4 regions of the Serratia sp. HNCC26DJ244 genome follow, and region 1 is predicted to be linked to each of the others. Evidence: predicted binding sites of a transcription regulator. Region 1 holds the regulator's gene; each other region holds the start of a gene.
What was found. Region 1 encodes PurR, which represses purine synthesis genes. Its sites were predicted from a motif close to CANGCAAACGTTTGCNTG; they were not measured.
Positions count from the first base shown of each region.

Region 2: a site for PurR is predicted at 5,194-5,211, ahead of rbsD (D-ribose pyranase). Genes of this name have one in related genera too.
Region 3: a site for PurR is predicted at 2,246-2,263, ahead of gltS (sodium/glutamate symporter). Genes of this name have one in related genera too.
Region 4: a site for PurR is predicted at 5,834-5,851, ahead of guaB (IMP dehydrogenase). Genes of this name have one in related genera too.

Region 1 covers NZ_JBXUGO010000003.1:270,294-277,796, reverse strand. Annotated here, with positions in the region: gene gloA (lactoylglutathione lyase) at 12-416, shown strand; gene rnt (ribonuclease T) at 671-1,357, shown strand; gene AC2A06_RS04345 (Grx4 family monothiol glutaredoxin) at 1,426-1,773, opposite strand; gene AC2A06_RS04340 (C40 family peptidase) at 2,233-3,048, shown strand; gene sodB (superoxide dismutase [Fe]) at 3,265-3,843, shown strand; gene cydH (cytochrome bd-I oxidase subunit CydH) at 3,994-4,083, opposite strand; gene purR (HTH-type transcriptional repressor PurR) at 4,773-5,798, shown strand; gene punR (DNA-binding transcriptional activator PunR) at 5,795-6,739, opposite strand; gene punC (purine nucleoside transporter PunC) at 6,869-7,503, shown strand, end outside.
Region 2 covers NZ_JBXUGO010000008.1:4,412-11,914, reverse strand. Annotated here, with positions in the region: gene ravA (ATPase RavA) at 1-1,265, opposite strand, end outside; gene AC2A06_RS08525 (ATP-binding protein) at 1,699-2,964, shown strand; gene kup (low affinity potassium transporter Kup) at 3,153-5,021, shown strand; gene rbsD (D-ribose pyranase) at 5,230-5,649, shown strand; gene rbsA (ribose ABC transporter ATP-binding protein RbsA) at 5,657-7,162, shown strand; gene rbsC (ribose ABC transporter permease) at 7,169-7,503, shown strand, end outside.
Region 3 covers NZ_JBXUGO010000016.1:77,782-85,284, reverse strand. Annotated here, with positions in the region: gene fabY (fatty acid biosynthesis protein FabY) at 1-787, shown strand, start outside; gene gltS (sodium/glutamate symporter) at 868-2,079, opposite strand; gene AC2A06_RS13475 (uracil-xanthine permease family protein) at 2,317-3,711, shown strand; partial or broken gene AC2A06_RS13470 (AsmA family protein) at 3,852-5,513, shown strand; gene recG (ATP-dependent DNA helicase RecG) at 5,822-7,503, opposite strand, start outside.
Region 4 covers NZ_JBXUGO010000011.1:59,768-67,270, reverse strand. Annotated here, with positions in the region: gene AC2A06_RS10810 (AEC family transporter) at 1-148, shown strand, start outside; gene AC2A06_RS10805 (zinc ribbon domain-containing protein) at 238-459, shown strand; gene AC2A06_RS10800 (LacI family DNA-binding transcriptional regulator) at 465-1,547, opposite strand; gene AC2A06_RS10795 (hypothetical protein) at 1,734-1,901, shown strand; gene AC2A06_RS10790 (glycoside hydrolase family 31 protein) at 1,951-4,314, shown strand; gene xseA (exodeoxyribonuclease VII large subunit) at 4,360-5,742, opposite strand; gene guaB (IMP dehydrogenase) at 5,912-7,375, shown strand; gene guaA (glutamine-hydrolyzing GMP synthase) at 7,478-7,503, shown strand, end outside.

The DNA.
Region 1 (7,503 bases):
TAGAGGGAATTATGCGCCTACTTCATACCATGATCCGCGTTGGTGATCTGCAACGCTCGATTGATTTTTATACCAAAGTATTGGGCATGCGTTTGCTGCGCACCAGCGAAAATGCCGAATATAAATACTCATTGGCGTTTGTTGGCTATACCGATGAAAAGGATGGCTCAGTAATCGAGCTCACTTATAACTGGGGAGTCGATAGCTATGACATGGGTTCCGCCTTTGGTCATCTGGCACTGGGCGTTGATGATGTGGCCGCTACCTGCGACATTATTCGCCAATCGGGAGGTAAAATCACTCGTGAAGCGGGCCCAGTAAAAGGGGGCACCACGGTGATTGCCTTCGTTGAAGATCCCGACGGTTACAAAATTGAACTGATCGAAAATAAGTATGTAGGTCATGGTCTAGGCTAATCGACGTTTAGGGCGCTTTAGCGCGCCCTTGTTTATACCCGTCACCAATGAAACTACAGGGTGTTGACTACGCGCGTTCGCCCTAGTCACATAGTTATCTATGTTCCCAGGGAGTTATGAACCTCATCCATGAGGTTCACCCTGCGGGCCAGCGCAAGCGCTGTTCAAAACGCACTGCGTTTTGTCCTGCAACACCATTGAACTTGGGTATATATCTGCTCTCTGCGCTGCATTAAGGGCATAAATTTGGCATAATGCGCGCTGTATTCGATCAAGATAAGAAACCGATGACCGAAAAAAATGATCTTAATGCCCTCAGTGGCCGTTTTCGTGGATTTTATCCCGTTGTTATTGATGTAGAAACTGCCGGATTTAACGCCAAGAGCGATGCGCTGCTGGAGATTGCCGCCGTCACCTTGAAAATGGATGAGCACGGTTGGTTACAACAAGATGAAGCGCTACATTTTCATATAGAACCGTTTGAAGGTGCCAACCTGCAACCGGAGGCGCTGGCTTTTAATGGCATTGACCCACATAACCCGCTGCGTGGTGCAGTGAGCGAATATGATGCGTTACACGCGATTTTTAAAGCGGTACGTAAAGGCATTAAAGACCAAGGGTGTAATCGCGCAATTATCGTCGCCCATAATGCCAACTTTGATCACAGCTTTCTGATGGCGGCAGCGGAACGTGCCAGCCTGAAACGTAACCCATTCCACCCGTTTGCCACCTTTGATACCGCCGCATTAAGTGGGTTGGTATTAGGGCAAACGGTTCTCGCTAAAGCCTGTATTACTGCGGGTATCGCGTTTGATAGCAGTCAGGCACACTCGGCGTTGTATGATACCGAGCAAACCGCCCTGCTATTCTGCGAATTGGTTAACCGCTGGAAACGCCTGGGCGGCTGGCCAATTACCGGGGACCTGACGGAAAAATCTTAAGCTCAGAGCAGGTTTGTTCCCTGCCTATACCAGGCAGGGAATGATTATCACTTAATATCTGCTCACTGTTATGGCTGTATCTCTTGCTGATCTTTGTATTTTTCAGCCGTTTGTTTGATTAATGGTTGCAGTTCACCACGCTGATACATCTCAACAATGATATCGCAACCACCAATCAATTCACCGTCTACCCATAATTGTGGGAATGTTGGCCAGTTAGCATACTTAGGCAACTCTGCACGAATATCCGGGTTTTGCAGAATATCCACATAGGCAAAGCGTTCACCACAAGCGGAGAGTGCCTGCACAGCCTGAGCAGAAAAACCACAACTGGGTAATTTCGGCGAGCCTTTCATATACAATAGAATGGGATTAGTGGAGATTTGCTGCTGAATTTTTTCAATCGTGCTCATTATTGCTTCCTCAAGCTATACCATGGCGACAAATACATCATACGGATATTGTAGCGGTAGCAACAGACCAAGAAAACACTATCTTTTGCATGGGTATGCTCCCTCCTCCGCCCTATACTTAAGTGATTTGATTGATTTGACACAGTGCGATGAAGGTTAAATAGCATTTATGCGCGCCCTAATGTTAAGCCAAGGCGGTGAGACTTATCCCTATGGTAAATATTTTTTGACGATCTGTGATTGATGAATAATAATTTTCAATGCTACTGCTGCACGCAATTTGATCTTTCAATGTGCTATTTTTTGACCTGATAAAAAGTCATTAATGTTTTCTCACAAAATAAATCATTATTTATGAGATCAATAGCACGTTATATGGTTAACTTCGGGATTATTGTACTCGGATTTAGCCAGTACATTATTTATACATTTTCTGTTTGAGCCAAGGTTGGTAATATCGACATGCGGTTAATTACAACATTTTTAATGCTGCTATTCACACAACTGTTCTTTAACCTTGCCCATGCTGCGCCGCGGGCTGATGTTTCTGCTGAGCAACGCAAAAACCACGTTAAGCAAGCTCAGCCAAATGCTGGTAAGAAAAAGAAAGCCGATAAAACCAGCAAAAAAGCAAAGCTCGCCTCTCCACCAAAAGCAGTAAAAGCGTCATCCTCTGCAGTGAAGACCAGCAATAAAACCAGCAGCCTGAAGTCAAAAACTAGCACCCGAAAAATCGCCGGTACTAAAGTGACCCCCAGCAAAAAAGGAAAAACAAAGGGTTATGGCCGTCATCGTGAAGCCGGTAAGGCTACGGCAAAATTGCTGACACAGGAAAAAACACTAAAACTTAGCCCTGAGCACAAAAAACGTTTTCAGCGTGCCAAGCAAACCGCCGTCAGTAAGCTGATGGGACAAATGGGTAAACCTTATAAGTGGGGAGGCTCATCACCAGGTACAGGGTTCGATTGCAGTGGTTTGATCTATTACGCCTACAAAGACGTCGTCAAGATCAAAATGCCGCGGACTGCTAACGAAATGTTCCACTTACGTGATGCCGCCCCTGTCAAACGTAGTGAATTGGAAACAGGTGATCTGGTGTTTTTCCGTATCAATAATCGCGGCACTGCGGATCATGTTGGTGTCTATATCGGTAACGGCAAGTTTATCCAGTCGCCACGCACGGGTGAAGAGATCCAAATCACTCAGTTGAATAATGACTACTGGCAAAACCACTATATTGGTGCCCGCCGTGTGGTTACACCTAAAAACATCCGCTAATCCACCTACCTGGCTGAGTAGTTAAACTCAGCCTCTCCTTTTTTTCTCTTGTTATTTAGTTAGTTACTCAATTAGTACACATTGGATCTTTTATTCACTCGGAAAGTTGATAAGATTAACAACTATGAAATATCTATAACAATTCTGTGTTTCCTCTCTCCGCGGCTCTGACTGGCGCTAACGAGAGAGAACTCTGTATATAAAAAGGAGAAAGCAATGCCGTTTCAATTACCTGCACTACCGTATGAAAAAAATGCGCTTGAGCCTCATATTTCCGCTGAAACTCTGGAATACCACTATGGTAAACACCATAACACCTATGTGGTTAACCTGAATAACTTAGTGAAAGGTACCGAGTTCGAAGACAAAACCCTGGAAGAGATCGTCAAAACTTCCACCGCTGGTATCTTCAACAACGCCGCACAGGTATGGAACCACACCTTCTATTGGCACTGCCTGTCACCACAAGGCGGCAATGAGCCAACGGGTGCTGTCGCTGAAGCCATCAACAAATCTTTCGGTTCTTTCGCTGCATTTAAAGATCAATTCACCGATGCCGCAATAAAGAACTTCGGCTCCGGCTGGACCTGGCTGGTGAAAAAAGCTGATGGTTCACTGGCAATCGTCAGTACTTCCAATGCAGCAACCCCACTGACTGGCGCTGACAAGCCGTTATTGACGGTTGACGTTTGGGAACATGCTTATTATATCGACTATCGTAATGCACGCCCTAAATACCTGGAAAACTTCTGGGCGTTGGTCAACTGGGCATTTGTAGCAGAAAACCTGGCTTAATCGCAGGCAATTGCTCAGAGAACAGTGACCTATAGAGCTGTTACTCATAAAGCTATTACCAATAAAGAAGGCGCGGAATTTTTCCGCGCCTTAATTTATTGTACTCGTCATTAACATTGCTGTGGCTGACCGCCCAGCAACCTGAATGAACTAATTCAATGCGGCAATAAGGCCGAACGTCACAATCATTACCAATGCACAGCAGGTGGTAAACAATGACATCTTCAAATTGGTATCCATAAACGTCTCCCTCTCTATGATCTTCGTCGTACTGTAAGTGGTATGGTTCCTGGTTGCCCTGTCGTGACGTAGCTGCCTTAGTAACCGGGGGGCTGCTTACTGATTTGCCCCGTTATGACTACTTATTGTTACTGCTCATTGCGACTACTCATTGCAACCGGAATAAACTCAGGTATGTGGTTACTCAAGCATAAGCGACGCAGCCAATACAGCAAATCATTTTTCCCACAGTTCGTGACTTATCTCTTGTTATCCCAGTAGTCTATGCCCCCATTACAATCTAAATGACGGCGTATCCGTTATGGCTCGAATAAACTTGATGTTAAATACATGATTAGCTCTTCCACTTTGCTGCAATATACGACAAAATCGCCCATTCATAACCGCATACCGGTGTAATGCCCTCCTGTTTAAGCGACTGACGAATTCAGTACTAAAAACTCAGTTTTCGCTTATCTAAATAGCTATGCCTCCAGGTGGGTATGATGCAGGTTAGCTGAGCGTTGAGCGCATGGATGCGCGATACGAGCCCCCACGGATGGGTTCACGGCGTGTCAGCGTTCCGCATCGTGCCCACAAGCCAGATGCTTAACGTGAAGCGACATCAGGTACGGTTATCTAGACAGGTAGGCAAACGATTAACATCATACCTACATAATGGACATGTAGGTTTAGGAGTCATTTTTTACATGGCAACGATTAAAGATGTAGCCAAGCGCGCGGGCGTTTCCACAACGACCGTTTCACACGTTATTAATAAAACGCGTTTCGTCGCCGAAGAGACTAAGGTAGCCGTTTGGGCTGCAATTAAGGAGCTACATTATTCGCCCAGTGCAGTGGCCCGTAGTCTGAAGGTTAATCATACCAAATCGGTGGGTTTGCTGGCGACCTCCAGCGAGTCCCCCTACTTTGCCGAAGTGATCGAGGCAGTAGAAAACAGTTGCTATAGCCAAGGCTATACCTTGATCTTATGCAACTCACACAATGATTTGGACAAGCAACGAGCCTATCTGTCGATGCTGGCGCAAAAACGCGTTGATGGCTTGCTGGTAATGTGCTCCGAATATCCAGAGCCTTTACTGGAAATGCTGGAAGATTACCGCAATATCCCTATGGTGGTCATGGATTGGGGCAGCGCACGCAAGGATTTTACTGATACCATTATTGATAATGCTTTTGCTGGCGGTTACCTGGCTGGCCGTTATCTTATCGAACGTGGGCACCGGGATATCGGCGCGATTCCTGGCCAACTTTCGCGTAATACCGGCGGTGGACGTCATCAGGGATTCCTCAAAGCGCTACAGGAAGCACATATCGACATCCGCGAAGAGTGGATCGTTCAAGGTGATTTCGAGCCGGACTCTGGTTACCAAGCCATGCACCAGATCCTGTCGCAAAAGCAACACCCAACCGCCGTTTTCTGTGGCGGTGATATTATGGCGATGGGTGCCATCTGTGCTGCTGATGAACTGGGGTTGCGCGTACCACAAGATATTTCGGTGATCGGGTATGACAATGTGCGTAATGCTCGCTACTTTACCCCGGCACTGACCACTATCCATCAACCCAAAGAACGCTTGGGTGAAATGGCCTTCACCATCCTGCTGGACCGCATTACCAGCAAGCGTGAACAATCCAAAGTAATCGAAATTCACCCAACCCTGATCGAACGCCGTTCCGTCGCCGATGGTCCTTTTATCGATTACCGTCGTTAATCGCTCACGCCGGGAAGCTGCAGACTTTCCGGCGAGTTCTCGCTCAGCCATTCCTGATTAAGCGTTTCACTGTCACCCAGATAGTTGAGTAACCAAGACATGGCGGGTGACTGCGCTTTTTGCTGCCAGGTAAGGCAACAAGCACTCGGAGGAAAGGGTTCACGCAGTTGTAACTCCACCAACTCTCCGCTTTGTACCAACGGTAATACCCGGTGGGCTGGCGCCATGCCCACACACAAGCCACTACATAGGCAATCTACCGCAGAAATCCAATCAGGCACCATTAAGCGCCGTTGGTTATCCAGCGACCAAGTTACCCGTTTGGGTAAATTCCGTGATGTATCCTCTAACACCAGCGAAGGGTAAGCGCGTAATTGCTCATCACTGAGGGGGCCTTTCATCGCCGCCAAAGGATGACTGGCGCTGACCACACAAAGCCAATTGATAAAGCCCATATCACGGAATGCATAGCCCCCCCCTACGGGCACAGCGCGTGTCGCACCGATAGCCATATCCACACGGCCATCAACCAAGGCATCCCATACCCCATTAAACACCTCTGGCTGCAGCACCAACTCCATATCAGAAAAATGGTGATAAAAATCCAGTAATAGCTGGCGGCTACGCTGTGGCTTTACAATCAAATCAACTGCAATTCTTAACTGACCACGCCAACCATTAGCAACCTGCTGGCACTGTCGACGCGCATCAAGCATTTTTTTGATAACAACTCGCGCCTCTTTAATAAACAGTGAGCCCGCAGGTGTTAATTCCACATTACGGTGATGGCGCACAAAGAGAGGGACCGCCAACCATTGTTCCAGTTGCCGCACGGTATAGCTCACCGCCGAAGGAACACGATGTAATTCCTGTGCTGCTGCGCTGAAACTCCCGGTACGTGCTACCGCATCAACGACATCTAACGAGTATTCAGACCACATAGTGATATTCTGCCTTCAAATTTTTTAATAGCACCTTGCAAATAATACCGTTTCACAACTAGAGATCCAGCCGTATACACTTGCCGCCGCTAAAAAAATCTGCGTAACATAATTTTAACGAGAAATACCATGCGAAATTTTGGATTTATGTTTTATCTTGCTGGCCTCAGCATGTTGGGGTACCTGGCTACCGACATGTATCTGCCGGCATTTGGTGCTATGCAACAGGAGTTGCAGATTTCCCCTGGGGCCATCAGTGCCAGTTTGAGTATTTTCCTGGCCGGGTTTGCCTTTGCTCAACTGCTGTGGGGGCCCTTGTCAGATCGCCTGGGGCGTAAACCGGTGCTCTTGGTTGGCCTAGTGCTATTCGCCTTCGGTTGCCTGGGTATGTTATGGGTGGAAAACGCAGTCCAACTGTGGTCACTGCGCTTTCTTCAAGCCATTGGGGTCTGTTCTGCTGCAGTCACCTGGCAAGCCATCGTGGTGGATCGCTACCGCGACGGTAAGGTCAACCGTGTTTTTGCCGCTATCATGCCGCTGGTCGCCCTCTCCCCCGCATTAGCACCACTCTGCGGTGCCTGGTTACTTAATCATATGGGCTGGCGTGCCATCTTTATTGTATTACTTGCCATCACATTATTATTGCTTATTCCTACCCTATTACTTAACGATCACAGCCGATTGGTACCCTCTACTGACAAACAACCCGGCAGCAGTTTCTATCAGATTTTAAAATCCCCGCGATTTAGCGGCAATGTGATGAT
Region 2 (7,503 bases), on a different contig from region 1:
AATACCGTCAGATGTTGCTGATCGTTTATTTCCAAATCAATCTGCTGGGCAAAACCGATACCATTGAGCTTAGCGCGCACAATTCCCCCTTTTTGTAGCCAATTTTCTAACATGCTGCACTCTATAGTCAGGTGATTTACCTGGATATCATGCAGTTGTAGGGGCTTTTGCAACAGGAGTGTCAAGGTACCGCTGCTGAGGGGAGATTCCAGCGTATATTGTGGCTTGCGACTGAACATGTTGTTTTTTTTCACCAGGTTGATTGCCTGATGATGACTTTGTTGTTGCTGATATTGCATCCAGCGGGTGTGGATTTGCTGTAATTGGATCAGTAAGGTTTGTTGTTGATAAGCCTGTTCTGTCATTAATTGGTCAATCTGTTGTTGTAACAATTTTAATGAGGTTAGATCGTGCCATAGGCAATCTTTTAATAATATTAAGTCCAGTGGAACAATGGTTTCACGCCCACTGAAAAATGCGCAGGCCTGCAGTAATCGTAGGGATTTTTTCCATCGACGGTCAGAAATATAAGGGGCCTGATCTAATGATTCCAACCGCTGGCGCAAGATGAAGATCAGTTCAAAACAGTTATCTGGCAGTTTGATTTTATCGATCATCGGTTGCCATTGCAGAAATTCTTCATCACTGATGCTCAGTGCTTCTGGAACAGGGTTTTCGCTCTCATTTTGCCGGTTAAGCAACAGAGAACGGAAGTTCTGTTTATCTTTAACCTTGTCTAGCCATAAGCGGATTAGCATACGGTCATACAGTGCTTCAAGGCTATTATCAGTTTCCGGCAATTCATTGGAAGCGGTTACCAGCAAGCGCAGTGGAATAGGCTCTTCACTATTACCATTACGGAAACGGCGTTCATTGATCGCTGTCAGCAGAGTATTAAGAATGGCTGGGCCCGCTTTCCAGATTTCATCGAGAAAGACGATTTCTGCTTCGGGCAGATAGCCGGTTGTTAAACGCAGGTAGCGGCCTTCGTCTTTCAAAGCCTGAATCGAAAGAGGTCCAAACACCTCTTCTGGCGTGGAAAAACGGGTCATCAGATATTCAAATGAGCGGGCTTGGCGAAAAGCAAACTTTAGTCGGCGTGCGATCAAACTTTTGGCAATACCGGGTGGGCCGAGCAGGAATACACTTTCACCGCATAGTGCCGCTAACAAGCACAGTCTGATAGCTTCTTGCCGTTCATAAAGACCGCTCTCCAGCGCGTTGCTGAGGCGGTAAATTCTTTCTGCCAGAAGTGGGGATGCCATAAAATAGTTCACTTTGTCATAGGGTTAGGTTCTTGTATATCCACTATTCATGCTATTTGCAGAGAGTGGCTACAACTTGAATAAACCTGATTATAATTAGTCTGGTAACTAATATTGATAGATAATGAGAGGATAGACCACTGTTATTTTTATCCCTGTCTATTTTGTAATGAGAACGGATGATAATGGTTCGTATTCAGTCGGTTCGCTATCACACAGTGGTATCCTGATATACGTTATCCACTTGCTTAACACCTGCCCTGATGTACTGCTTTGTTTTTAATTGGCAGAAAAAACTGATCACCTATAACACTTTTATGCGCATAAAAGTGTGGGTTTGGTTATAGTGTCTGTTATTGAATCACCTTGTAAGCAGGAAATAACGATGCAGCGAAGCTTACTCAACTCATTGATGGCATGGAAAAAATAACCCTTGCGTAAGCCCTTGTTGATTGATGGTGCGCGCCAAACGGGCAAGACATTTCTGCTACAAGAACTGTTTGGTAAAACCTTTGCCAATACCCTGCACATAGACTTTCTGGAAAATCCAGCTTACAAAGAAGCATTTGAGGGCTCGCTTTCGCCAGATGAGTTGTTGATGAATATTGAACTTATCACCAACCAATCGTTTAACCCGGAAACCGACTTGCTGGTTTTGGATGAGATTGGTGAGTGCGAGCGTGCGGTTACCTCGCTTAAATATTTTGCAGAAAAAACCCCGACGTACTTTGTTGCGGCAAGCGGCTCCAACATCGGTTTGCTTAACGCCTTTCCTGTTGGCAAGGTCGAGCAATACAATTTACGCCCACTTACCTTCCAAGAATTTATTTATGCCTCAAAAGAATCGGCGTTGATCAAGGCATTCGATACGCAAGCTAGTACTCCCGCAGCGCATAGCAAATTGATGGATAAGCTGACGGATTACTTTTTTACTGGTGGCATGCCGGAAGCGGTTGTCGCGTGGTACCAATTCAAAGAGTTGGGCATTTTAGAGCGCGTTGCAAAGGTCGCTAAAATTCATGCTGATTTAGTCGCAGGCTACCAACGTGATTTTGCTAAATACGCCGGTAAGGTTGATGCAACATTGATTGAGTCAGTGTTCAATAGCATACCCGCGCAGCTTTCCCTGGTTTTAGATGAGTCGGTTAAACGCTTTAAGTTTAAAAACGTCCATAACCGTAAATATCGCTATAGCGATTTTGAAACCGCTATCCACTGGTTAAGATGCTGCCGTTTGGCGCTGGCTAACTACCCCATTGAAGGTACGCCCAAAGCCCCACTTGCTGCCTACAAAAAAGAAAATAAGGTTAAATTATTTCTGTTTGATGTGGGCTTGCTTAACCATATGTTGGGCAGCAGTTATAAAGAAATTAAACAGCAACACTATGAGTACAAAGGTTATATAGCTGAAAATTTTGTACAACAAGAGCTTGCTGCCATTGGCGTTGACCCTAGCTATTCGTGGAATGATGCTCGCGCAGAAATCGAATTCATTATCTCAAATGATGAGGGCAATATTGTCCCAATAGAAGTAAAAAGCGGCAAAAGGACACGCGCTAAATCGCTGGCCTCCTATATAGAAAAGTGCGCACCAAGAAAAACATTTAAATTAACTGGTACGCAAGGTTCTTCACCATTAGAGCAAACCAACATGGTGATGCCTTTGTATTATATCCAGTATTTACCTTCAAAGTGGTAACTGCTCCATCAAGGTAGGAGCCCACAGGGTTATTCATATTTTGTTTATTTTTATCATCAGTGATAAGCATAGGTATGCAGGTTAAATGATGCATACAGTGTGTCCCTAGTGTTTGCGGATTTTTACGTAACGTGAAACAACTGGGGTATTTTTTGGTAGGGATAGTTGGTTGAGCTAGCAAAAAAATTATGAATACTGAACACAAGCAGCCGTTATCGGCAGTCACTCTGGCAGCAATTGGGGTGGTTTATGGTGATATAGGGACCAGCCCGCTCTATACCTTAAGAGAGTGTTTTTCTGGGCACTATGGTTTTGAGGTCCGTCCTGATGTGGTATTCGGGTTTCTATCTCTTATTTTTTGGATGTTGATTGTTATCGTTTCTTTGAAGTACCTCACTTACGTTATGCGTGCAGATAATGCGGGTGAAGGGGGTATTCTGACCTTGATGTCGTTGGCCGGGCGCAATACATCGGCACGTACCACGTCATTATTGGTTATTCTGGGTTTGGTTGGTGGCAGCTTCTTTTATGGCGAGGTGGTAATTACCCCGGCGATATCGGTTATGTCGGCAATTGAAGGGTTGGGAATCGCAGCACCTTCACTCGAACCCTATATCGTTCCTTTGTCCATTCTGGTTTTGACTCTATTATTTGCTATCCAAAAGCATGGTACCGGCAGCGTCGGCAAACTTTTTGCGCCAGTAATGTTGCTGTGGTTCATCGCGTTGGCGTTACTCGGTGTGCGCAGTATTATTGCTAATCCTGAAGTGTTGCAGGCCCTCAACCCTAAGTGGGCATTCAACTTCTTTGTTGAATATAAGACAGTCTCCTTTTTTGCCATGGGAGCGGTGGTTCTTGCAATTACCGGAGTGGAAGCCTTGTATGCCGATATGGGCCACTTTGGTAAATTTCCAATCCGTTTGGCTTGGTTTGCGGTGGTGTTACCTTCATTGGTACTCAATTATTTCGGTCAAGGGGCCTTGCTGCTGAAATCACCCGAGGCCATCAAAAATCCGTTCTTCTTGCTTGCTCCTGACTGGGCCCTGATTCCTTTGCTGATTCTTGCCACATTGGCTACAGTTATCGCTTCTCAGGCGGTCATTTCCGGCGTGTTTTCATTGACTCGTCAGGCGGTACGTCTGGGGTATTTGTCGCCGATGCGTATTATTCATACCTCGGAGATGGAGTCTGGCCAGATTTATATCCCGGTGATTAACTGGACACTCTATCTTGCTGTCATCTTGGTGATTGTCGGTTTTGAACACTCCAGTAATCTGGCAGCGGCTTACGGTATCGCTGTTACTGGCACCATGGTGTTGACCAGTATTCTTATTACTTGCGTTGCGATTAAAAATTGGCATTGGAACCGCTATTTTGTACTGAGTATTTTACTGATATTGCTGATTATAGATGTTCCTATGTTCTTAGCCAATGCGATGAAACTCTTTTCCGGCGGTTGGCTGCCACTGGTGATGGCATTGATGATGTTCATTATCATGACAACTTGGAAAAGTGAACGTTTTCGCTTGTTGCGTCAGATGCACGAACACGGTAACTCTCTTGAAGCAATGATAGCTTCATTGGAGAAATCTCCCCCGGTTCGCGTTCCTGGAACGGCGGTGTTTATGTCGCGTGCGATTAATGTCATTCCATTTGCGTTACTACATAACTTAAAGCACAACAAAGTATTACATGAACGTGTTGTCCTGCTTACCTTGCGTACCGAAGATGCCCCCTATGTGTCTAATGTCCAACGGGTGACAATTGAACAGTTATCGCCGACTTTCTGGCGTGTTGTCGCTCGCTATGGTTGGCGTGAAAGACCTAATGTTGAGGATATTTTTCACCGTTGCGGATTGGAAGGGTTACCTTGCCGAATGATGGAAACATCGTTTTTTATGTCCCATGAGTCACTGATACTGAGTAAACGCCCCTGGTATTTGCTACTGAGGGGGAAATTGTTTATTGCATTAAGCCGTAACGCGCTGAGGGCTGCTGATCAGTTTGAGATCCCACCTAATCGAGTTCTAGAACTGGGTACCCAAGTGGAAATATAACAATCTGAATTTATTAATTAAATAAAATTTTGTCATCGAATCATTCAAGTTACAGAGGTAGGTAAACGGTAGTTTGAATGAAATTAACCAGGTAAGCGAAACGTTTCGATGGCGATCACATTTTTTCGATTATTGAGTTGTCTTTCTCAGAAATTTTTCTAAACTCTATGGTGAGCGAAACGTTTCGCTGTTGGAGTTAATCTAAAAAATGAAAAAAGGCGTACTACTGAATTGTGATGTTTCTGCGGTTGTATCTCGCCTCGGACATACTGATCAGATCACGATTTGCGATGCAGGATTGCCGATTCCGGCGACAACGCAGCGTATTGACTTGGCTCTGACTCAAGGGGTGCCGACATTCTTACAGGTTGTCGGCGTGGTCACGCAGGAAATGCAGGTAGAAAGCGCTATTCTGGCGGAAGAGATTGTTAAAAATAATCCGTCGCTCCATGAAATGTTACTGGCTCAACTAAAACAAATTGGCCAACTCCAGGGAAACACCATCAGTGTAAGCTATATCAGCCATAGTGCTTTTAAAGTGCAAACTGAACATAGCCGGGCGGTGATACGCAGTGGAGAATGTTCGCCTTATGCGAATGTGATCCTCTGCGCCGGCGTAACATTCTGAGGCATTTATGCAACCTTTACTGGAACTTAAAGGGATTGATAAAGCCTTTCCCGGCGTGAAAGCACTTTCTGGCGCTGCCCTCAGCGTTTACCCAGGTAGGGTAATGGCGTTGGTGGGGGAAAACGGTGCCGGAAAGTCAACCATGATGAAAGTGCTTACTGGTATTTACAGCAAAGATGCTGGCAGTCAGTACTATCTTGGTAAAGAAGTGACCTTCAATGGGCCGAAGGATTCGCAGGAGGCGGGCATCGGCATCATTCATCAGGAACTGAACCTGATCCCACAGCTAACCATTGCTGAAAATATCTTTTTGGGGCGTGAGTTTGTCAATCGGTTTGGCCGCATTGACTGGAAACGTATGTATGCCGAAGCGGACAAACTGCTGGCACGCCTCAACCTGCGTTATAGCAGCCACCGTCTGGTCGGGGAACTGTCGATTGGTGATCAGCAAATGGTGGAAATCGCCAAAGTGTTGAGCTTTGAATCTAAAGTTATCATCATGGATGAACCTACCGATGCGCTGACCGACACTGAAACTGCCTCTCTGTTCAATGTGATCAATGAGCTGAAAGCCGAAGGGTGTGGCATTGTTTATATTTCCCATCGGTTGAAAGAGATCTTTGAAATCTGCGACGATGTGACCATTTTCCGTGATGGGCAGTTTATTGCTGAACAGCCGGTTGTTCAATTGCAGGAAGATACGCTGATTGAAATGATGGTTGGGCGCAAATTGGAAGAGCAATATCCACGCCTGAACTTGCCTCGAGGTGAAAAACGTCTGCAAGTTAGCCATGTTTCCGGCCCGGGTGTTAATGATGTCAGCTTTACTCTGTATAGCGGTGAGATTTTGGGTGTTGCTGGCTTGATGGGTGCTGGCCGTACCGAGTTAATGAAAATCCTATATGGCGCTGCACCGCGCAAAAGTGGCACAGTGAATCTGGATGGTCATGATGTGATCACCCACTCTCCCCAAGATGGTCTGGCAAACGGCATCGTCTATATTTCTGAAGACCGTAAGCGTGATGGCCTGGTACTGGGGATGTCAGTAAAGGAAAATATGTCGCTTACTGCCCTGCGTTATTTCAGCCGTGCTGGTGGTAGCTTGAAGCATTCAGATGAACAAGTCGCCGTGAGTGATTTTATCCGTTTGTTCAATATAAAAACCCCTTCAATGGAACAGCCTATTGGGTTACTTTCCGGCGGAAATCAGCAAAAGGTGGCGATAGCTCGCGGTTTGATGACTCGGCCAAAAGTGTTGATCCTTGATGAACCTACTCGTGGTGTCGATGTCGGGGCGAAGAAAGAGATTTATCAGTTAATTAATCAGTTTAAGCAGGAAGGGTTGAGCATCATTCTGGTCTCTTCGGAAATGCCTGAAGTACTGGGAATGAGTGATCGCATTTTGGTTATGCATGAAGGTCATCTCACCGGAGAGTTCCCAATTGAACAGGCTACCCAGGAAGTGCTGATGGCTGCCGCTGTCGGCAAGCAATACGGCGTAAAGCAGGAGTAATCAGATATGAGTTCACAGACTGTCGCGGCTAAGCGCTGGTTTAGTAAAGAGTGGCTGTTGGAGCAAAAATCACTGATAGCGCTGCTGGTGCTGATTGCCGTGGTTTCTTCAATGAGCCCGAATTTTTTCACTGTCAATAACCTGTTCAATATCCTACAGCAGACATCAGTGAATGCCATTATGGCGGTCGGGATGACGTTGGTGATCCTCACTTCTGGTATTGATCTCTCAGTAGGCTCATTACTGGCGCTGACCGGTGCGATAGCTGCCTCTATGGTAGGGCTTGAAATCAATGCCGTCGCTGCGGTTGCTGCTGCGCTGGCATTAGGTGCTCTTGTAGG
Region 3 (7,503 bases), on a different contig from region 1:
TGACCGTATTGTGGCGATAGGGCGTTTATCTATCAATGCTGATAATGAAGCGGCGATTCGTTTCCTGGCGGTGGATTCCACGGTGCGAGATAAGGGGCTGGGGACCTTGGTGGCGATGACGCTGGAGTCGGTAGCGCGTCAGGAAGGGGTTAAGCGGGTGGTTTGTAGTGCTCGCGAAGATGCCGTCGACTTTTTTGCCAAATTGGGGTTTGTTAATCAAGGTGAAATTACCACGCCACAAACCACGCCTCTCCGCCATTACCTGATGATTAAGCCCGTGGCGACACTGGATGATATTTTACATCGCCCCGATTGGTGCGGGCAGTTACAACAAGCCTGGTATCAACATATTCCTCTCAGTGAAAAAATGGGTGTGCGTATCAGCCAGTATACGGGTCAACGTTTTGTCACCACGATGCCAGAGATTGGCAATCAGAATCCGCACCATACCCTGTTTGCCGGGAGCTTATTTTCTTTGGCAACCTTGACTGGCTGGGGGCTAATCTGGTTGCTACTGCGTGAACGCCAACTGGGTGGAACCATTATTCTGGCAGATGCCCATATTCGTTATAGCAAACCTGTCACTGGTCGGCCCCGGGCAGTGGCTGATCTCAGTTCGCTGAGCGGTGACCTGGCTCGTTTGGCACAAGGCCGTCGGGCGCGGGTGCAGGCAGAGGTACACTTATTCGGTGGCGATGATAAGGGGGCGGTGTTCGAAGGGACTTTTATGGTATTGCCTGCAGAATCAAACGTTATCTTGGATAAAGATGTTTTGGCAGAAGATTGAAGAAATAAGTTAACAGCCAAGGACTTGCTGATATTTACCCGTCGCCAATCAAGGGACGACGGGTAACCGACCAAGGGGATTTAGCTAACTGCAGAGAACATCGGCAACGTCAGATACAGCTTAATCATGATGGCATTGACGATATCGATAAAGAACGCTCCAACCATCGGTACCACTAAGAATGCCAGATGTGAAGGACCGAAACGGTCAGTAATCGCCTGCATGTTGGCGATGGCCGTTGGGGTCGCCCCCATACCAAAACCACAGTGACCGGCAGCCAGCACCGCAGCATCGTAGTTTTTACCCATCACGCGGTAGGTGACAAAGATGGCATACAGCGCCATCACCAACGTCTGTACTGCCAGAATGGCCAGCATCGGTAAGGCCAATGAGGCCAATTCCCAGAGACGTAGACTCATCAGCGCCATCGCCAGGAACAACGACAGGCTGACGTTGCCCAATACCGACACTGCCCGCTCAAAGACGGTGTAGAAGCCGGTGGCTGACAGGGTGTTACTGAGGATCACACCAATAAACAGGACACAAACGAAGATGGGAAGTTCAAACGCGGTACCTTTCAATAAACCAGCGACAAAATTCCCGGCGGTTAAACAGATAGCAATCATGGCGATGGTTTCCACCATCACCAGTGAGGTAATCAAGCGAGCACTTTCCGGCTTTTCAAACCCACTCGGCTGTGTACTGTCTTCTGGCGTTCCCTCTGGGGTTGCGGAGTTCTTCACCAGATAACGGGCCACTGGGCCACCAATCAGCCCGCCGAGAACCAAACCGAAGGTGGCGCAAGCCATCGCTACTTCAGTCGCATTCTCAAACCCATAGCGTTCAATGAACACTTTACTCCAGGCTGCACCGGTACCATGGCCACCAGAAAGGGTAATTGAACCAGCAATCAGACCCATCAATGGATCCAAGCCCAACATTGTCGCCATACCGATACCGATGGCATTTTGTACCACTAGCAACCCAATCACGACGAACAAGAATATGACTAACGCCTTGCCCCCCGCTCGCAATCGAGCCAGGTTGGCATTCAAACCGATAGTGGCAAAAAAGGCCAGCATCAGGGGGTCTTTCAGCGACATGTCAAAGCTGATTTCCCAGTTGGCTACTTTCTTCATCACCAGTAGCGCTACTGCTACCAGCAGACCACCAGCGACGGGGGCAGGTATCGTGTATTGTCTAAGTAGAGGAATAGAGCGTACGCATTTGCCACCTAGGAGCAGAACCAACGTGGCCGCGACTAATGTGCCATAAGTATCGAGATGAAACATCTAGGTACCCCGTGTAATAAAATAGATACAATAAAATAATAAGTTATAAAATTCGAACAGCTTTTTAACTTAACGAGTGCAGGATTAGAAGTAAAAACGCCTAATAATACAAGGAAAAATGAATAAAAATGCGACATCAATAAAATTATTGGTATAAAAACAGAAGTGCGCAACCGTTTGCTTTTGTGACAAGGATCATTAAAATACGTTCTTTTCTGTTTCTTGGAATGCGACACCATGACCACCCACTCTGCCGAACTTGATGCTACAGCAACCGCATCGACAAACGGCCCACGCACTAGTGAGCTGATTTATCACCTGGAAGATCGTCCCCCCCTGCCACAAACGTTGTTTGCTGCCGGCCAACATCTGCTAGCCATGTTTGTGGCGGTGATCACCCCAGCGTTGTTGATCTGCCAGGCACTTGGCCTGCCAGCACAAGATACTCAGCATATTGTCAGCATGTCACTGTTTGCTTCCGGGTTGGCTTCTATTTTACAAATCAAAACCTGGGGGCCAATCGGTTCTGGCTTGTTATCTATTCAGGGCACCAGCTTTAACTTTGTCTCGCCACTGATTATGGGTGGCTTGGCGTTGAAAAATGGTGGGGCAGATATCCCTACCATGATGGCAGCCCTGTTTGGTACCTTGATGGTGGCATCATGTACCGAAATCCTACTGTCCCGGGTGCTGCATTTGGCGCGCCGTATCATTACCCCGTTAGTTTCTGGCATTGTGGTGATGATCATCGGCCTATCGTTGATTCAGGTCGGTTTAACCTCTATTGGCGGTGGCTACGCAGCGATGGAAGCGAATACCTTCGGTGAGCCAAAGAATCTGTTGCTGGCGGGTTCGGTACTGGCGGTGATTATTCTACTTAACCGTCAACGTAATGCTTATCTGCGTATCGCTGCTTTGGTGATTGCGATGGTGGTAGGTTATCTGCTGGCCTGGGCCATGGGTATGCTACCGGAAACTCAGCCGGTCGCTCAAACCGCCGTCATTTCCATTCCGACACCGCTCTATTACGGTTTGGGATTTGACTGGAACCTGCTGTTACCATTGATGTTGATTTTTATGGTGACGTCACTGGAAACCATTGGGGATATTACCGCCACCTCTGACGTTTCTGAACAACCGGTTAGTGGCCCACTTTATATGAAGCGCCTGAAAGGGGGCGTGTTGGCCAATGGCTTGAATTCAATGTTATCGGCGGTATTCAATACTTTCCCTAATTCCTGTTTTGGTCAGAATAATGGCGTGATCCAACTGACGGGTGTCGCCAGCCGCTATGTCGGCTTTTTTGTGGCACTGATGCTGATTGGCTTGGGGTTATTCCCGGCCGTTGCCGGTTTTGTGCAGAATATTCCTGAACCTGTGCTGGGTGGCGCGACCATTGTGATGTTTGGCACCATTGCTGCTTCCGGTGTTCGTATCGTTTCTCGTGAACCCCTGAATCGTCGGGCGGTGATGATTATGGCGCTATCACTCGCCGTCGGTATGGGGGTTTCCCAACAGCCATTGATTCTGCAATTTGCACCTGACTGGTTGAAAACCCTACTTTCTTCCGGTATTGCCGCCGGTGGTCTAACGGCGATTACGCTGAATTTGCTGTTCCCACCAGAGAAATAAATACGGCAATCTGGTATAAAACGGCCGCAAGTACTTTACTTGCGGCCGTTTTTTATTACCCTTTTCATCACGACTCTTGAGCTGACGAGCTAATTGCGGCATAAACAGGGTATCTTTTCTCACCTCTACGGATCCGCACGATGAAATTTATCAGAAAACTGTTGCTGACTTTCCTGCTACTGATTGTGCTTGCCGTGGTAGTGATTTACCTTTTGGGCCAAACTCATTGGGCTGCAGGCTGGTTGAGCCGTTGGGTCAGTGATAACAGTGGGTATCGCCTGTCGGTAGAGAAAATCTCGCACTCCTGGAATCATCCGGGGCAAATCAGCTTGGAAGGTGTGACCTTCGCTCAAGCCAACCAACCACAGACGCTGGCGGCCAAGCAGGTAGATCTGGTATTTAGCTCACGACAAATCACTGAGCCTGGTTTTTTTGCCAGTGTGACACTACGGGATGGTTCCCTCAATGTACTGCCGCAACAGGGGGTCTCATTACCCATTCAGGCGGAGGTATTGCAATTAAGCAATATGGCACTGCAATTCAACCATAATAGCTGGCAGTTTAACGCCCAGGCGGTCAATGGCGGTATCAATCCATGGCAACCTAAAACCGGCTATTTATTCGGTGAAAATAACCAATTTCAGGTTAGCGCGGGTTCAATGGTATTGAACGGTATTCCTGCCTCACGGGTATTGGTACAGGGTGAAATCAGGCAAAATCAGTTGATGCTGAATAATTTTGGTGCCGATCTGTCCCAAGGCGACCTCACCGGGGTGGCTAGCCGTGCCGCCGATGGCAGTTGGTTGGTGGAGAGTTTGCGCCTAAGCAATGTACGCCTGCAAGTCCCGTTAACATTGAAACAGTTCGGCGAGCATTTCAAGGTGCTGCCTCCGGTGACAGTGAAGCGCTTTGATTTAATCGATGCACGTTTGGAAGGGAAAGAGTGGGCGGTTAACGATCTCGACCTATCGTTACAAAATATCACTTTTAAGCAAGGTGACTGGAGTAGCCAAGAGGGTTCGCTCAACTTTAATGCGGGGGATATTATTAATGGCAAGTTTCATTTAATCGACCCGATTATGAGCATGACTCTCTCTACGGCGGGTATTACCATTCAACAATTCACCACCCGTTGGGAGGGGGGATTATTGCGTACCTCCGGCAACTGGTTACGGGCGAATAAACGTTTGCAGTTGGATGAGTTGGCGGTAGCGGCACTAGAATATACTTTGCCGATTAACTGGCGTGGGTTGTGGTTGCGGCCATTACCCGATTGGTTAGCTGAAGTCTATGTCGGCAAGATGACCACTAATCGTAATCTGCTCATTGATATCAATCCTGATTTTCCTTTCCAGATCACGGCATTGGATGGTTCTGGTAACAACTTGCTATTAGCCCGTGATCACCAGTGGGGAATCTGGTCTGGCTCGTTACAACTCAATGGGAGTGATGCCACTTTCAATAAGGTCGATATTCGACGCCCCTCTTTGACGCTGCAGGCTGATGCTCAACAAATCAATGTGACTGAGTTGAGCGCCTTTATGCCGGAGGGTTTGTTAGAGGCTAAGGCCAGCATCAGTCAGCTCCCTGGTAAGCCGTTTACCCTCTCCTTTAATGGCCGTTCAGTGCCTTTAAATACGTTACAGCAATGGGGATGGCAACCGGTTCCATTGGAAGGTGATGGTAATCTGCAATTAGAGTTGAAAGGGTTACTTAACGGCGATGGGCCATTCAAGGCTTCATTACAGGGGCATTTACAGGCGCTCAATAAAGAAGGGCAAACCCTGGAGCAATCATTGCCGGAAAAATCATTACCGGAACAGCCATTGCCGGGACAGCCATCGCCGGAACAGCCATTGCCGGGACAGCCATTGCCGGAACAGCCATCGCCGGAACAGCCATTACCGGGACAGCCATTACCGGAACAACCATTGCCGGGACAGCCATTACCGGGACAGCCATTACCGGAACAACCATTACCGGAACAGCCATTACCGGAACAGCCATTGCCGGCACAGCCATAACCCTAGTTACGCTGTTATGGTAACGCCTGTCATAACAGCGCCTAAATGTGCTCAAGTTGCCGTTGGACCACGGCATCCTGTTATTACTAGGCATTGGAATAACGGGTGGTTTCCGGTAGCCAGCGTTCAATCAGGGCGAGAGCATGTTGTGGATAGTGTTGGTGAATATGGCGTGCAACGCGTTGAACTTCCGGGATTATGTGCTGATCACGCAACAACTCGGCGACTTTGAACGCCATACTCCCGGTTTGACGGGTGCCGAGTAATTCACCAGGCCCGCGAATCTCTAAATCTTGCTGAGCAATGACAAACCCATCATTACTGTCACGCAGGACTTGTAGGCGTTTCTGGGCAGTTTTGCTCAGTGGGGTTTTATAAAGCAGCACACAGTGTGAGGCGATAGCGCCACGACCAACACGGCCACGTAATTGGTGAAGCTGTGCCAAACCCAGCCTTTCCGGGTTTTCAATAATCATCAAACTGGCGTTGGGAACATCGACACCAACTTCAATCACGGTGGTGGCCACTAATAGCTGTAATTCACCCTGTTTGAATGCCTGCATCACCGCTTGCTTTTCTTGGGCTTTCATCCGGCCATGTACCAGTGCAACTTTCAGTTCTGGCAGGGCAGTTTGCAACTCTTGCCAAGTGGCCTCTGCCGCCTGGGCTTCCAGTAAGTCTGACTCTTCAATCAGTGTACAGACCCAATAGGCTTGGCGGCCTTCCTTGATACAGGCGTTTTTTACCCGCTCGATAATATCAGCGCGGCGCGTATCAGGGATGGCCACGGTGGTTACCGGGGTACGGCCTGGGGGGAGTTCATCAATGATTGAGGTATCGAGGTCGGCATAGGCCGTCATCGCCAGCGTGCGTGGGATGGGGGTGGCCGTCATAATCAACTGATGGGCGTGGAACCCTTGCTCTTCGCCCTTTTCCCACAATGCCAGCCGCTGGTGTACACCAAAGCGGTGTTGTTCATCAATAATCACCAAGGCTAGGCCATTAAACTGCACCTGCTGCTGAAAAATGGCATGGGTACCGACCACCATCATTACCTGACCGCTGGCAATGGCTTGTTGTTGAGCAAGACGTGCCTTGCCTTTCTGCTTTCCTGCCAGCCAGCCGACTTCGATGCCTAATGGTTCAAACCATTGGCGAAAATTATTGGCATGTTGTTCAGCCAGCAATTCCGTCGGTGCCATCAGTGCCACTTGTTTACCATGGACGATGGCTCGCAAGGCAGCCAGCGCGGCAACCAGCGTTTTACCTGAACCGACATCACCTTGTACCAAACGCATCATCGGAAAGCCTTTTTGCATATCGGCTTCGATATCTGCCACGACTCTGTTTTGTGCATTGGTCGGTGAAAAGGGGAGTTGGGCGAGGAACGCTTGTTTCAACCGGTCATCTGGTGCCAGTGAAGGGGCCAGGTAACTTTGTGCCCCGGCACGTACTGCCAGCATGCTAAGGTTGTGTGCCAATAACTCTTCGAGGATCAGGCGTTTTTGTGCGGGGTGTTTACCCTGTTCCAAATCAATTAGTTGAATATCAGGTGGTGGGCGGTGCAGAGTATGTAGCGCCTGCGGCAGACTGACTAAACCGTGACTCAATTCTGCCGGTAATAGCTCAGCAATGGCGCAGGTATCCAGTTGTTCCAATGCCTGATCAGTTAACTTCCGTAGTGTGGCCTGGCGAACACCTTCCGTAGTGGAATAAACCGGTGTCAGTGCCTCTTGCAGTTCAACGTCACTTTTTTCACCCTGAATAC
Region 4 (7,503 bases), on a different contig from region 1:
TCCCACCGCCGCTGCCAGCTATGTAATGACCCGAGCGATGGGGGGCAATGCCACCTTGGCAGCAAATATTATTGCCATCACCACAGTGGGTTCATTCTTTACTACCGCCTTGGGGATCTATTTTTTACGCTCTTGGGGGCTGATTTAACTTTTACCCTGATAGCGTTGCGTTGAACGACACCATGAGTCTTGCGGTGATTGCTGGCGTGGTGATGTATTGGTAAACCAGGAGGAAAAATGGACGTTTTATGCCCCGCTTGTGGCCAGCCGATGAATTGGGTCGACGGCGATTATCATTGTCAAATTTGCCAACGTTACTATCGGCAGATTGCTGAATGCCCCGACTGCGGGCAACCGTTGCAGCAATTGAAGGCGTGTGGGGCGGTGGACTACTTATGCCAACAGGGCCATGGCTTGATTTCAAAAAAGCGCGTGAAGTTCAGCTACCAACCCCTCTGAGAGTATTAGTCATCGTAGAGTCGATTATGGTGGGTACTCACAGCAGGTGACACTTTATTCGGGCTCAGGCGTTTTACCGAATCCCGCACCACCAAACGCCCGTGCAGTAACAAATTGCAGGGGGGAGCATTTGGGCGCAACATCCGCCGCTGTAATAGTGCAATCGCTTCAGCACCCAGTTCATCGCGAGGAACATGGACCGAGGTCAGCGCGATATTATGGACCTCAGCCAGGTTGAAGCCGTCGGTACTCATAACGGAAATTTTTCTTGGCACATTGATATTCATCTTTTCGAGTGCATTTACCACGCCCACCGCCATATAGTCACCACCCACCAGAATGGCTGTGGGCAATTGTGCCGGGTCGCTAATCCCATTAATAAATGTGGTTACTGCCTGTTCCGCTTCTTCACTACCAAAGCCAGAGGTGGTGACCAGATGCTGACTATCAATAAAGGGAACATTATGCCGCGCGTAAGCCTGTTTGATCCCCACCAGACGGAGCTCCATGGTATTACGCCGCAAGCATTGCAGATTGAGAATGCGGCTATGCCCTTGCTGGAACAGATAGTTGGCAGAGTACTCGCCAATTAATTGATGATCTGGGGAAACACTATCCAGGCGCATCTGGTGGTCACTGCAATTGATCAGAATACAGGGTTTATTCAGATCGGCCGCCAGCGTATGGATATGTTCATCATCAATACCGATCAGTAACACCGCTTCCGTTTGCGGATCGTTCATTTTCTCTAGAAATAGAGCACTGTTGCTTTGTTCCTCCTCCAACCCGTAATAGCGGATCCTGACATCATGTTCAGCCAGCGCGCTGGCTATTCCCTGGATCACTTTGTAGTAGAAAATGTCGCTACGCACATCAAAAGCACGTTGTGGGGCAAACACCGCCAGGTTATTCAACATCAACCTGCCGTTGGAGATCCCCTGCAAAATACCATTTTGTTGGGCACAGGCCAGCACCTGTTGCCGAGCTTTAGGGCTGGTATTGGATTTCCCTGCCAATACACGTGACACGGTACTGATGGAAAGCCCAGTTTGCCGGGCGATTTCTTGTATTTTTAATTTTCCATTCATTTTGTGATTCCGCTCAAATTAGTTGATGAAAATATTTTCACGAAAAAAATTTATTATAAAGAAGCGACTTATAAGCACGATGGCAATACTTTACTTGATTTGTGAGAATTTTTGCAAAAATTACTATTTCACTCATAGACCTCACTGGTTAGTCTATTTGGCAGGCTAAATTTATCAGCCCAGGTTTTGAAACTGAATGGCAATTTAAATGCGATTAAATCAAAGCCTGGTAGAAAAAATGGTGCTATCTCTTTGCGATTCGCCACAAAAATGCTGCCAGTAGCGGTGAAATTAACCGTGACAGCAGCGGAAAAACGCATTGTTGCCATGGGCTTTTTGACCTGGTTGGTTTGATCGCGGAACGTGGCAAAAAACCTTCACCTACTCTCTAAGTTGGATTGATATGAAAACGTTAAAAACTTGGACGCTAGCCGGGCAATATGCCGACCGTATTGAACTGCTGGTCGATAAACAGCATCTATTGTGTCTGTATGTACTGGAAAACAATCTATTTCGCGTACTGATTAAGTGCCACGGTGAGCTGGCGCTGGATCGTACCTGGAGCATTGCACCGCAACAAGATGTCCCTTGGCAAGGGCGTGATCGCCAGAGTGTGGACGGCTTTACCTTACCGGGTTATCAGTTGCAACAGCATAAGGAAAGCCTGAGCGTCGCCACCGCGAAACTGCGTGTTACGGTACATCAGCCGCTGTGGCTGGAGTGGGAATATTGCAATGATGCCGGTGAGTGGCAACCGTTGGTGGCTGACCGCCCAACCAGCGCATATCTGCTCAACGCTCATGGTGACGGTGTCGCGCATTATCAGCGCCGTTACAAAAATGAGCGTTACTACGGGCTTGGGGAAAAAGCTGGGGACTTGGAGCGGACAGGGCGCCGTTTTGAGATGCGCAATCTGGATGCGATGGGTTATAACGCAGCCAGTACCGATCCACTGTACAAACATATTCCCTTCACCATTACTCGCCGTGATGATGTCAGCTTTGGTTTGTTCTATGACAACCTGAGCAGTTGCTGGTTGGATTTAGGTAATGAGCTCGACAACTATCACTTGGCTTATCGCCGTTATCAGGCTGAAGCTGGGGACCTGGATTATTATATGTTCCTCGGGCCTAAAGTATTGGATGTCACCAAAGCCTTTGTCCGCTTGACCGGTAAAACCCTGTTTGGGCCGAAGTGGAGTTTGGGTTACAGCGGTTCCACCATGCATTACACCGATGCCCCAGATGCTCAACATCAGCTGCAGCAGTTTATTAAGTTATGCCGTGAACATGCGATCCCTTGTGATTCGTTCCAGCTCTCTTCCGGTTATACCTCGATTAATAACAAGCGTTATGTCTTTAACTGGAACTACGACAAAGTGCCGCAGCCGAAAATGCTTAGCAAAGCATTCCACGATGCTGGGTTAAAACTGGCGGCCAATATCAAACCTTGCTTGCTACAGGATCACCCGCAATATCAGCAGGTGGCTGATCAGGGCTTGTTTATCCGTGACTCGCAAAGCGACACGCCTGAACGTTCAGTGTTCTGGGATGATGAAGGTTCGCACCTGGACTTCACCAATCCTGAAACGGTGCGCTGGTGGCAGAAAGGGGTTACCGAACAGTTGCTGGAAATGGGCATCGACTCCACCTGGAACGATAACAACGAATATGAAGTGTGGGATGGTGAGGCACGCTGCTACGGTTTTGGCAAACCGATTGCCATCAAACATATTCGCCCGGTGATGCCGTTACTGATGATGCGCGCGTCAATGGAAGCACAGCAACAGTTCGCACCAAACTTGCGTCCTTACCTGATTTCCCGTTCTGGTTGTGCGGGGATGCAACGCTACGTGCAGACCTGGAGTGGTGATAACCGTACCAATTGGCAAACTCTGCGTTACAACATCCGTATGGGGGTGGGCATGAGTTTATCCGGGTTATATAACGTTGGGCACGATGTTGGTGGGTTCTCTGGTGATAAACCTGATGCGGAACTGTTTGTACGCTGGGTACAAAATGGTGTGATGCATCCCCGTTTCACCATCCATTCATGGAATGATGATGCGACGGTTAACGAGCCATGGATGTATCCCACTTCAACGCCGATGATTCGTGATGCGATTAATCTGCGTTATCAACTGATGCCGTACTTCTACACCCTGTTGTGGCAGGCTAGCGCAGATGATGAACCGATGTTACGTCCGACCTTCCTCGACCATGAACATGACCAGAATACACTGCGTGAGACGGATGACTTCTTAATGGGCCGTGACCTGCTGGTAGCCAGTGTGGTTGAACCCGGGCAACGTCAGCGTGAGGTGTATCTACCGGATAACACCGATGGCTGGTACTGCTTCTACAGCGGTCAGTGGTATAGCGGTGGTCAGACTATTGTGGTGGATGCGCCTTTAGAACGCTTACCGTTGCTGGTACGTGCTGGGGCCGGATTGCCGATTTCTCACTACTTGGGCCATGTGGATACTGCTGCCGATAATTACCGTGAACTGCGGCTGTTCCCAACCAAGGGCACTGGGCGTTCTGCGGGGCTGCTATTTGAAGATGATGGCGAGAGCCATGGTTGGCAGCAAGGCAATGCGTTGTGGCTGCGTTGGCAGGCAGTGACTGATAACCAACGTATTGAGTTGACCTTTACCACTGAAGGCCAGTTCAAGCCGACATGGCAAACGCTGAATATTGTTTTACCTGCGGGTGAAACCCGTGAGCTGTGGGTTAATGGCGCTCGCTGTAACAGCTATACGTTGTAATTGATGTTAGACCCTGCCGTTATTTAAAAACGGCAGGGGTTACTGCTATTCACGCCGCTCGCTGCCTTTACCACGTCGCTTCTTGGTGACGTTGATGGTTTTTATCTCGCTTTCCAGCCAACCATCCTGCAACTGTGTTTTCACTAACTCACCCACTTGCGCCTGCTTGGTGGTTTTCAGTAAATCGCCACCCGGTGTTTGCGTTACGCTATAACCACGAGACAAAGTGGCCAGTGGGCTGACGGCTTCCAACTGGCTGCAAGCAATACCAAACCGTTGACGATAAGTATTAAGCTGCTGCGCCATGCCTTGCCGTAACTGATAGGCCTGCTGCTGAATACGTTGCTGTAACCGGTGTATGCTACCCGTTGGCTGTTGTTGCCGCAGACGCTGTTGCAATTGTTCACTGCGGCGTGAACAGCCGCGCAACTGCCACTGCATGGCTTCTTGCAAGCGCTGTTGTAATTTAAAGAGCCGCGTTTGTTGCCGTGCCAGACGCAAATGCGGGTGTTGCTGCTGCAACCGATGATGAAGGCGGGTGAACTGCTGTTGTCGCTGTGCCAGATAGTAGTCCAGAGCCATTTCCAGCCGTTGCTGTTGTGATTGCCATTGGCGTAATAGCTCCAACTGATTGCGGCTGATCAACTCGGCGGCGGCGGAAGGGGTGGGGGCGCGTAAATCAGCGACAAAATCGGCGATAGTGATGTCGGTTTCGTGCCCAACCGCACTGACAATGGGAATATGGCTGGCAAAGATCGCCCGTGCGACACGTTCGTCGTTAAAGCTCCACAAGTCCTCTAGTGACCCGCCCCCACGGCCGACGATCAACACATCACATTCGTTGCGGCGGTTAGCGGTTTCAATGGCACTCACAATCTGCAATGGGGCTTCCGCGCCCTGTACCGAGGTGGGGTAAATGATAACCGGTAAAGACGGATCGCGGCGTTGCAATACTTGCAGGATATCATGGAGCGCAGCGCCACTGGCTGACGTGATCACCCCAACACATTTGGCCGGGCTGGGTAATGCTTGCTTGAACTGCTGCTCAAACAGCCCCTCTTCAGACAGGCGCTGTTTCAACTGCTCGAATTGCTGCTGTAACAAGCCATCCCCTGCGGGCTGCATACTTTCGGCAATCAGTTGATAATCCCCACGGGGTTCATACAACGTAATGCTGGCACGCACCAGAACCTGTTGGCCATTTTGCGGGCGGAAGGTAGTACGGCGGTTGCTGTTGCGGAACATGGCACAACGCACCTGGGCACGCTCATCTTTCAACGTGAAATACCAGTGACCAGAGGCGGGCTGAGAGAAGTTGGAGATCTCGGCGGAGAGCCAAATCTGGCCCATTTCCATTTCCAATAGTTGCCGAACCGTCTGATTAAGGCGGCTTACGGTAAAAATTGAGGGTGCAGTAGGTAGCGACATGTGAGCCAGATCAAATTTCAAAACAGAGACTTAATCGGTTGATACTACCTTGCATTGCAGGGTAATCAAGAGTTTTTATCAGAAAATGCTGGAGGCAATCGGTTACGTTCTGTATAATGCAGCGGCAATATTTTATCTTTTCCCCAACCACCTTGGTGAGATATTGCCCATGCTACGTATCGCTAAAGAAGCTCTGACGTTTGACGACGTTCTCCTGGTTCCAGCCCATTCCACTGTTCTGCCTAATACTGCCGATCTTGGCACTCAACTGACTCAATCTATCCGCCTAAATATCCCTATGCTGTCAGCAGCAATGGATACGGTTACCGAATCCAGCCTGGCCATTGCATTGGCACAGGAAGGTGGCCTGGGTTTTATTCACAAAAATATGTCTATCGAGCGTCAGGCGGAAGAAGTTCGCCGTGTGAAAAAGCATGAAAGCGGTGTGGTGACTGACCCACAAACCGTTACACCGAATACCACGCTGGAGGAAGTGAAAGCCCTGACCGCACGTAACGGTTTTGCCGGTTATCCGGTGGTGACGGACGGTAATCAACTGGTTGGTATTATTACTGGCCGGGATGTCCGCTTTGTTACCGATTTGACCCAACCGGTGACGGCGGTGATGACACCGAAGGAACGTTTGGTGACCGTCAAAGAGGGGGAAGCACGAGACGTCGTTCTGCAGAAAATGCATGAAAAGCGTGTTGAGAAAGCCCTCGTGGTGGATGATAACTTCCGTCTGCTGGGTATGATCACGGTAAAAGACTTCCAGAAAGCAGAGCGTAAACCGAATGCCTGTAAAGACGAGCATGGGCGTTTACGTGTCGGTGCTGCGGTGGGTGCCGGTGCAGGTAATGAGGAACGTATTGATGCGCTGGTTGCTGCCGGGGTGGATGTACTGCTGATTGACTCTTCCCATGGTCACTCCGAGGGGGTGTTGCAGCGCATTCGCGAAACTCGCGCCAAATACCCAGAGCTACAAATTGTTGGCGGCAACGTGGCGACATCCGCAGGGGCCAAAGCATTGATGGATGCCGGTGTTAGCGCGGTAAAAGTGGGGATTGGCCCAGGTTCTATCTGTACCACACGTATTGTGACTGGCGTAGGGGTTCCGCAGATCACCGCGATTGCTGATGCGGTAGAGGCGTTGCAAGGCAGTGGTATCCCGGTGATTGCTGATGGCGGGATCCGTTTCTCGGGTGATATTGCCAAGGCGATTGCTGCCGGCGCATCTTGCGTGATGGTCGGTTCCATGTTGGCGGGGACAGAAGAGTCGCCTGGGGAAATCGAACTCTATCAGGGGCGCTCATTCAAATCTTACCGTGGCATGGGCTCTTTGGGGGCGATGTCGAAAGGTTCTTCCGACCGTTACTTCCAGACTGATAACGCTGCTGATAAACTGGTACCGGAAGGTATTGAAGGCCGTGTGGCTTACAAAGGTATGTTGAAGGCTATCGTGCACCAACAGATGGGAGGCTTGCGTTCCTGTATGGGATTGACCGGTTGCGCCACCATTGATGAACTGCGTATCAAAGCTGAATTTGTGCGCATCAGCGGTGCAGGTATTCAGGAAAGCCATGTGCATGATGTGACCATTACCAAGGAAGCTCCTAATTACCGCATGGGCTAATATTTCGCCCATTCGTGCAAGAAGCGCCTAGGGGGGAGGGAGTTCCTTCCTCATCCTCAATGTGCTCTTTGCCCTTTTTTCTGTTGCTGGAATTTGCCTCACATGACAAAAAACATTCATAAGCATCG